DNA from 2 places in the Chloroflexus aurantiacus J-10-fl genome. Region 1 is predicted to be linked to the other one. Evidence: riboswitches for the same ligand, from Rfam matches in the RefSeq annotation. Region 1 holds a riboswitch; the other holds the start of a gene.
What was found. A riboswitch is a leader RNA that binds a small molecule or an ion and turns the genes downstream of it on or off. The one in region 1 is predicted to bind thiamine pyrophosphate.
Positions count from the first base shown of each region.

Region 2: it holds a riboswitch for thiamine pyrophosphate, as region 1 does, so the genes downstream of both, thiM (hydroxyethylthiazole kinase) here and cytX (putative hydroxymethylpyrimidine transporter CytX) in region 1, are expected to answer to the same signal.

Region 1 is NC_010175.1:1,084,024-1,088,720, reverse strand. It holds gene cynR (transcriptional regulator CynR) at 1-832, opposite strand, end outside; gene CAUR_RS04155 (protoglobin domain-containing protein) at 948-1,535, shown strand; TPP riboswitch at 1,623-1,736, shown strand; gene cytX (putative hydroxymethylpyrimidine transporter CytX) at 1,785-3,125, shown strand; gene thiW (energy coupling factor transporter S component ThiW) at 3,153-4,697, shown strand, end outside.
Region 2 is NC_010175.1:471,223-475,919, reverse strand. It holds gene CAUR_RS01920 (FAD-binding protein) at 1-873, shown strand, start outside; TPP riboswitch at 1,501-1,623, shown strand; gene thiM (hydroxyethylthiazole kinase) at 1,728-2,537, shown strand; gene thiE (thiamine phosphate synthase) at 2,565-3,215, shown strand; gene thiD (bifunctional hydroxymethylpyrimidine kinase/phosphomethylpyrimidine kinase) at 3,212-4,012, shown strand; gene CAUR_RS01900 (hypothetical protein) at 4,111-4,659, opposite strand.

The DNA of each region.
Region 1 (4,697 bases):
CTGCGCAGCGGTAGGCATTGTGGCGGAAGAGCAATCCCACCGTGCGCCGTGGCGTTGGATCGACCAGGGGAATGCCAACCAGGTCGGGCTGACCGCTCAAGACCATTGCCGGTAGCACTGTCGCTAGCGTGAGTTGCCGTACAGCCGCCAGAATACTACCGATAGTATTCATCTCGATCTGAACCCGTGGTTGAATGCCGGCAATATGCGTACAACGATCCCAAAGCCGACGGGTGCAGAACGTGGTTGAGAGCAAAATAAGTGGCTGCTGATGAAGTGATTGTACCGGTAATTGGGGCAGATCAGCCCAGGGATGCTGCCTGGACACAACGACAACCAGATCTTCGCTGAATAGTTCCTCGCCAGTAACACCTGCCGTCTCTGGTGGCACAAAGCCGATCCCGATCTGAAGATCGCCGTCGGCGAGTCGTTGCTCAATGTCGCGGGTCGCCAGTTCTTCAATCTGCAAGCTAATCGCCGGGTAAGCATTGGTAAAAGCGGCTACCAGATCGGGCATAAGATAGGCGTTGACCGTTTGCACAACACCGATCCGGAGCATCCCACGTTGCAGGCCATTGAGTTCATCGATGGCAACCTGGGCTTCGCTCAGCTCTTGCAATGCCCGCCGGGCGTGTGCAACCAGAATCTCACCCGCCGCTGTCAGCCTGATGCGCCGACCGATACGGTCGAACAAAACCGTCCCAATCTCTTCTTCAAGCAGTTTGATCTGTTGCGAGAGGGCCGGCTGAGAAATGTAGAGCTTCTCGGCAGCACGGGTAATGTGTCCTTCCTCGGCTACCGCCAGAAAGTAGCGTAATTGCCGAAGTTCCATTGTTTGATAAGTCTAACTTATGCTTGAGATAAGAATAACGTATTTCACTTATTATCATAGCGCGCTTAGACTGAGCTTGCAACCAGAAAAGGGCTACTCTTCCCGGAGGTGGGTTATGAGCGAAGCGATTCCCGGTTACACCTATGGTACAGCGCAGGTGGCACAATCGCCGGTGAGCCTGGAAGAATGGGAACTGCTGAAGCAGACAGTGCTGTGGACAGCCGAAGACGAGCAGTATCTGCGTATGGCCGGCGAGGTGCTCGGCGATCAGGTCGATGCAATCCTTGATCTCTGGTACGGATTCGTCGCGTCGCACGCTCATCTGGTGTACTACTTCACCGGCTCTGACGGCCAGCCAATTGCCGATTACCTGAGTCGAGTACGCCAGCGCTTCGGTCAATGGATACTCGATACCTGTCGGCGACCCTACGACCAGGACTGGCTCAACTACCAGATGGAGATTGCCCTCCGCCATTACCGCACGAAGAAGAATCAGACTGATGGCGTACAATCCGTCCCGATGATTCCGTTGCGCTACATGATAGCCTTCATCTACCCGATCACCGCTACCATCAGAGAGTTTCTTGCCCGCAAAGGGCATTCAGCGGCGGAGGTGGATCGGATGCATCAGGCGTGGTTTAAGTCTATTGTGTTACAGGTGACGTTGTGGAGTTATCCCTATACCAGGGAAGGCGATTTCTGACCGCTCCGCAAAATCGCCTTGACAGCTCTTCGGCCAACACTTTATAATGGCGGGCAACCACCGTCTGGTGGAAACAAGTTGATCACACAGCGTGTATGAGGGAGATCGGGGAGCCGGGCTGAGAGGATGGTCGCTATCCACCATCGACCTCGTGAACCTGCTCTGGGTAATGCCAGCGAAGGGAATACACGGTGGTTTATGCATTAAACGCCACCCCTTCGCGGGTGGCGTTTATCGTTGGAGGTTGGTATGACGCTGAAGGCACGGCTGCGCACGTGGTTCCCCCGCTTGCAGGCTCCGCCCACGTGGGGGATCGATCCGGTTCCGGTTGAACATCGGCGGTTGCGCTGGTTCGACATCTTCGTCTTATGGTCAAGTCTCGGCGTTGGCCTGTTGGTGTTAGAGGCGGGGGCGTTGTTAGTTCCTGGCTTAAGTCTGGCGCAGGCATTGATCGCCATTCTCATCGGTACTGCCATCGGGTCGTTGTTGCTGGCGCTGGTTGGCGTATTGGGGAGCGTGTACGGCGTGCCGACAATGGTGCTCTTGCGTCCCGTGCTCGGTCGCCATGGGTCGTATCTGGCCTCAATCTTCAATATCGTGCAACTGATCGGTTGGACGGCCTTCGAGCTGTGGGTGATCGGGTTAGCTGCCCATCACGTGGGGCAGGCGCTTTTTGGCGTGAGCAACTATTACGCCTGGGTAGCGGTGTTCACGGTCTGGTGTGTCTTGCTGGCGTTGGGTGGGCCACTGGTAGTGGTGCGCGAGTGGCTAGAAAAGTTTGGGGTCTGGATCGTTTTTGGCGTGACCATCTGGATGACGATCTATCTGTTTACCCGCTACGATCTCATCGCGCTCTTGAACCGTCCGGGAACAGGTGATCTGCCGTTCTGGTTGGGAGTCGATCTGGTAGCGGCCATGCCAATCTCCTGGATTCCGCTGGTGGCCGACTACAACCGCTTCGTGCGGCGTTCACGCGGCGGCTTCTGGGGAACGTATGCAGGTTTTGCGCTCACCAATGTCTGGTTTTACGCGCTTGGTGCTCTCTTCCTGCTGACGGCGAATGTGGCTCAACCCACACCGGAAAACCTCATCACAGCAATTATGGCGATGACGGGAGGGGTGGTGGCGCTGGCGGTGATTCTGGTCGATGAAACGGACAATGCTTTCGCCGACATCTACTCAACGGCGGTGTCGGTGCAGAATATCTTTCCGCAGCTCAATCAGCGCCTGGTGATTGTTCTGGTTGGAGTTGTCGGGTTTCTCCTCGCCACATTGCTGACGATGAGTGAGTATTTCACCTTTTTGCTGTTGATCGGGTCGCTCTTCGTGCCGCTTTTTGGGGTTGTGCTGGCCGATTATTTCGTGGTGCGGCGCCTGCTGGGGCTACACAGCGCTACATTGGTCGACCAACCTCCGGGCTGGCAGTGGAGCGGAATGGTTTCGTGGCTGGCCGGTGTGGTGATCTATCAGACCATCACCCAACTGGCTCCCCAGATCGGCGCCAGCATACCGGCGTTCCTCATCACGTTTGTGATGTACACGGCTTTACGGTTGGTACAACGGCAACGTCTGCTCCGTACCGCCAGTTAATGATGAATCACGAGAAAGGAGTGACCGGTGAAGACTCGACTGATTGCTCAGGCAGTGGTGCTCATTGCCCTCGGTGTGGCGCTGGCTCCATTTACCTCGTTTCCCATCGGCATCGCCAGAGTGAATCCGACCCAGCACTTCATCAATGTGATAGCCGCCGTACTGCTAGGGCCGTGGTGGGCGACCGGCATTGCCGGTGTGATCGCCATCCTGCGTATCTCGCTGGGGGTGGGGACGATTCTGGCCTTTCCGGGTGGAATGATTGGTGCGCTGCTTGCCGGTTTGATCTTTCGGGCCACGCGCAACATGTATCTGGCTGCGCTGGGTGAGGTGATCGGTACCGGGATCATTGCCGCGCTGGTGAGTGGTCTGTGGGTGGCACCGGTGTTCATGCAAACCTCAATGGCCCTTCACCTGTTGATTGCCTCGTTCCTCAGCAGCACGGCACTTGGTTCGGCGATTGCCCTGGTGGTGTTGAAGGCTCTTGAGCGTGCCGGTGTTGTGAGATTACCCGGCAAAGAGGGGTTACATACCTTGAGGCAGATCGTCGTTCGTGATCTCAGCTATCGCTATCCACAGGCGACGCAGTGGACATTGCGTCGCCTGAACCTGTCGATTGACGCCGGTGAATACGTGCTGCTCTGCGGTGCCAGCGGCAGCGGCAAATCAACCCTGTGCCGGATACTTACCGGGTTGATTCCGCACGTGTACGAAGGAAGCATTGAGGGGACAGTTCTGGTTGACGGGGTTGACACCCGTGAACAGTCACCCGCCGATGTATGCACCCGGATCGGTCTGGTCTTTCAACATCCGCAGTGGCAACTCTTCAACAGTACAGTTACCCGTGAGATTGCCTTTGGCCTGGAAAGTCTGGGGTATGCACCGGCAGAAATCCGGCAACGTATCGACGAAGTCGCCGGTTGGCTCGGCATCGAGCATTTGCTTGCGCGACATCCGCAACAGCTCTCCACCGGTGAGCAGCTTTTGGTAGCGCTGGCGAGTATTCTGGCCATGGGGTCGCGGATCGTTGTCCTCGATGAACCGTTTGCCAATCTCGATGGCAGGCATGTGACGCAGGTGCAGGCTATCCTGCGCAGGCTTCATCAGCAAGGAGTGACGATCATCGTTGCCGAGCATCGGCTTGGGCTGGTGGCCGCCGATGCGACCCGTATGATCGTGTTGCACAATGGTCAGGTTGTGCTGGATGGGCCGCCGGTTCAGGTTCTGGCCGCCGATATTCAGCAATTTCATCTCGAACCACCATTGCCGGTACAGATTGGCCGTGCTCTCAACCTGAAGCCATTGCCGTTGACGGTAGAGGCTGTGCTGGCGCAGGTCGATCATCAGCAGCTTGCGACCATGTATCCACTTCCACCCGCCTTGCCGCGCTCTGCAAACGGATCGCCACTGCTCAGCGTGCGCGATCTCTCGTTCTCCGCCGGCCAACGGCGGGTGCTGAACAGTGTTCATCTCGATCTGTACGCAGGTGAGGGGGTGGCAATTGTCGGGGCTAATGGCGCCGGCAAAACCTCGTTGATCAAACACTTCAACGGTCTTCACCGTCCCCAACAG
Region 2 (4,697 bases), 610 kb from region 1:
GAGCATCACGGCGAGATGCGTGAACGCTATCTTCCCAAGCCCACGAGTACCGACTGGGCTGTAGGTGCATCGGGCAATACAGGCGATGCCATTCGTGCCGCCCAGGCTCTCGGTGCGGCGGTAGCCTTAATGGATAAGGCCTGGGGTGGGCCTGTGGTGATACTCCCGCAAGGTCAGGTGTCGTTTCTGGTCGGCGAGCGCTCGTTGCCGTTCTCCATCATTGTTGATAGCAAGGGCGAGCGTTTCATGAACGAGTCGGCTTCATATGTCGATTGCTGGCGTTGGCAATATGAGCGGCACAGGCAGACGCCGGCCATTCCGGCCTGGCTGATCATGGAAAGCCGTCATCGCCGCTACTATCCGTTTGGGTTATTGCCGCCGGGCATTACGCCGCAATCGGCCACCAGCTCCCAATTCCTGGTGCGCGCGCAAACATTGCGAGAGCTGGCGATGCGTATTGGTATCGATCCCGATGGGTTAGAACGCACAGTAGTGCGGTTTAATCGAATGGCACAGCAGGGTAAGGATGAAGATTTCCACCGTGGTGAGAGTGCTTACGACCGTTTCTACAGCGATCCGCGCGTAAAGCCCAACCCCAATCTCGGCCCGCTAGAACGTCCACCTTTCTATGCGACGGCTATCTATCCCGGCGAACTGGGGACACTGGGTGGTCTGTTGACAGATGAGTGGGGACAGGTGCTGCACGAAAATGGCGAGCCTATTCCCGGTCTGTACGCCACAGGCAACACCTCGGCCTCAGTGTTCGGAGGCACTTATCCAGGCCCCGGTTCCACGTTAGGCCCGGCGTGTACCTTTGCCTACATAGCCATGCAGCATATCGTGCAAAATATGCAACTTGTCGAGCGGGTGTAATATCACATTGGCGCATCATTACCTATCACCGGATATGCGGTGAACCGTGACTATCCATCTCATCCGCAATGATCCGTAGGGATCACCTGCATGATAGGGTAGGTGGGTTCCGTAGGGGCGGGTTCTGAACCCGCCCCTACGGGTGGTGCGTGTACCTGTTCACATTGCTATACGAGGGGGCGGCGAGGGAGTATGTCTTGAGTCACACGCCATGTATTGTATTTTTTTGAGATAACTTCACGTGGAGCAGGGGACAAACGTTTGTGCCGTAAAGTGCCCGCTGCCGATGGGCTGCATCCGCCCTGCTGAGGTACGGAATACTTGAGGGGGCAATACTCGCCGTCGTCGCAGGTGAGGAAGGGCGGTAGACCGTGCGTCCCTGCCGGTTACGCCACCGCCGGGTGTTGGTCATAGCAGGCTTATCAGCGATAATCGCTGTGACAACACAGGATTGCGTGTTGCAAACGGTATCTGTAAGGAGACTTCTGCAAGAATATTCCATGGTGTAGGTGCAGGGTTGCCTGTCACGTTGATTGGTGTAGATCTTACACGGTGTCTATTTTGAGAGACTCAAGAGTGATAACAAGCCTTGCACAAGCCATCCTTCCATGATATGATACTTCGTAACTAATAAGCCAGGGGAGCCTGGGAGAACCGGGCTGAGAGGGTGTCTAGGCGTATCGCCACCGACACCGACCCTTTGAACCTGATCTGGGTTATGCCAGCGGAGGGAGGAGCAGGGTGCAGGTGTATTGCACCGTCTGCATTGCGGAATAACCGTCCTGCCGCGGCAGGGCGGTTTTTTGCTACCTGCCCAATGATGTTCCGCCGTCTGCTGGCGCAAGGAGGCCATGATGACTCTGAACGAGCGGATCGCGGAGTTGCGCGAACGGGTGCGCCAGCAGCGCCCCCTCATTCACCACATTACCAATTTTGTGGTGATGAATGATACGGCCAATGTAACGCTGCACATCGGTGGGTTGCCGGTTATGGCGCATGATCGAGCCGAGGTGGCCGAGATGGTGACCGCTGCAGGTGCGCTGGTGTTGAATGTGGGCACGTTGTCGCCTGATTGGATTGAAGCGATGTTGATTGCCGGTCGGCGGGCAAACGAGCTGGGGATTCCTATCGTGCTCGATCCGGTGGGTGCTGGTGCGACAAGCCTGCGCACGGCGAGTAATCGGCGGTTGCTTGAAGAGCTTCAGATTGCGGTGGTGCGGGGTAATTCCGGCGAGATCGGTGCGCTGGCCGGGATGGGTGGCGTGGTCAAAGGGGTCGAGACGGTGGTTGAGGTCGATGATCCGACCGCAGCCGCGAAGGCGCTGGCCCAACAGTACCGTACTGTGGTTGCTGTTACCGGTCGGCAAGATGTCGTGACCGATGGGAAGCGGGTGTTTCTGGTCGATAATGGTCATGAATGGCTGAAGACGCTCACCGGCACTGGCTGTTCGGCAACCACGGTTATCGCTGCATTTGCTGCAGTTGAGCGCGAGTATCCCTTTGCCGCAGCGGCTGCGCTGGCCTGTTTTGGTCTGGCCGCCGAACTGGCCGCGCCGGCAGCACGTGGGCCGGCAAGCTTTAAGGTGGCCTTTTACGATGCTATCTACCATCTTTCGGCTGATCAGATTCGTGCCGGGGCACGGGTAACTGCTGTTGCAGGGTAGTTTCCCTGATAAGGAAAGGATCTGCCTGTGAGTATCGCCCATATTGTTGACTGGCGGCTGTATGTCGTCACTGATGCCGGGCTGTCGCGAGGCCGTTCACATCGCGCAGTGATTGAAGCGGCGATAGTTGGTGGCGCCACAGTTGTGCAGTATCGGGAGAAGCATGCCTCAACCCGGCAGATGATTGAAGAAGCGCTGGAATTGCGTGATCTGACCCGACGGGCTGGGGTGCCACTGATCGTCAATGATCGGGTAGATGTGGCACTGGCGGTAGATGCTGATGGTGTTCACGTCGGTCAGGATGATATGCCGGTGGCACTGGCGCGACGATTGATCGGCAACAAACTGTTGGGAGTGTCGGCCCACAATCTCAGTGAAGCACTTCAGGCGGTGCGTGATGGGGCAGATTATCTCGGCGTTGGGCCGATCTTCGCCACAACAACCAAACCAGATGCCGCAGCGCCGATAGGCCTGGATGGTTTACGCGCCATCCGGCAACACGTATCGATCCCAATTGTGGCAATTGGCGGTATTAATCAGGCAAATGCTGCTGATGTGATGCGGGCAGGTGCTGATGGAATTGCTGTTGTGTCAGCAGTAGTCGCAGCAGATGATGTCACTGCCGCTGCTCGTCAATTGCGTGCGCTGGTGTCAGTTACTCAGGAGAAGGCGCTATGACGTTACCGCGTTGTCTGACGATTGCCGGTTCTGATTCTGGTGGTGGGGCCGGTATTCAGGCCGATTTAAAAGCATTTGCGGCCCTGGGTGCGTATGGTATGAGCGTACTGACCGCCGTGACGGCTCAGAATACGGTGGGGGTGCAAGGGGTGGTGGAATTGCCGGCAGCGTTTGTCGGTCAACAGATCGACTCGGTCGTTACCGACATCGGCGTCGATGCGGTGAAGACCGGGATGCTGGCAAATGCCGACATTATTGCGGTGGTTGCTGAGAAGGCACGAGCCTATCAGTGGCCTTACCTGGTGGTTGATCCGGTGATGGTAGCCAAGAGTGGACATCCATTGTTGCACCCTGAGGCGCAGCAGGCTTTGATCACGCTGTTGTTGCCACTGGCTACCATCGTGACCCCGAATCTCCCGGAAGCACGGGCACTAACCGGGCTTAACATTACAACTATTGCTGAGATGGAACAGGCGGCACAGATGATCCATGCCATGGGGCCGCGCTGGGTACTGGTGAAAGGTGGACATCTCGAAGGTGATAGTGTTGATGTGCTCTTCGACGGGGCGCAGTATCAGTACTTTACGGCGCCACGGATAGAGACACGACACACTCACGGAACCGGTTGTACTTTCGCCTCGGCGATTGCTGCCGGTTTAGCAAAGGGTCTGTCGGTACCTGATGCAGTTGCACAGGCGAAAGAATACATTACCACCGCTCTCCGTCATGCACCAGGTTTAGGTCAAGGGCATGGCCCGGTACACCATTTTGCCGCGTGGTATGGGGTTGCTGAATAGCAAACTGATACCGAAAGCAAAAGAAATTGAGGGAAGTGTATGCAACCAGAGAGCATCACTTCCCTCAATGAGCGTCAATTCACGCAGAGAAAACAACGTTACTTCTTCTCGACAGTGTTGTTGACAACTCCCATCAACACTTTACCCAGTTCGGCCTGAGCCTCAATCACCCGCTGCATCGCCTCTTGCCAGCTCTGCATCACCTTCTGCATTTGCGTCGTATCCCAACCACGGGCAATCGTGGTCGGATCCGACTTCTTGAGCATCTCGAACCAGCCCTCAATGAAGCGGGTCTGGCTTTCGGTGAAATTGCGGGTCAACTCCAGAACCTGCCGGCTCCATTCCACAACCGAGGTCGGCGATGCTGGATTGAGACCGGGGATTGTGGGGACACCAGGGATAGGAGGCAGATTCGGCATGTTAACGCTGTTCGCGGCGACGGCCTCTGCCCACATGCGGGTCAGCTCGACCTGTGCTTCCAGCGTTTGCTTGACTGTCCCCCGCCAGCTATCGACCGTCTTCTGCCATGCTTCTGGATTCTGCGGGGCTGCCATGTATTGCATTGATGCCATCCAGCTATCCCAGACCTTCTGTTGCGTGCCGGTCCACATCTTGATCATGTCATTCGCCTGCTTCGACCAATCCATTGGTTCCTCCATTCAGCGCTATGCGCTGTCTATCCGTT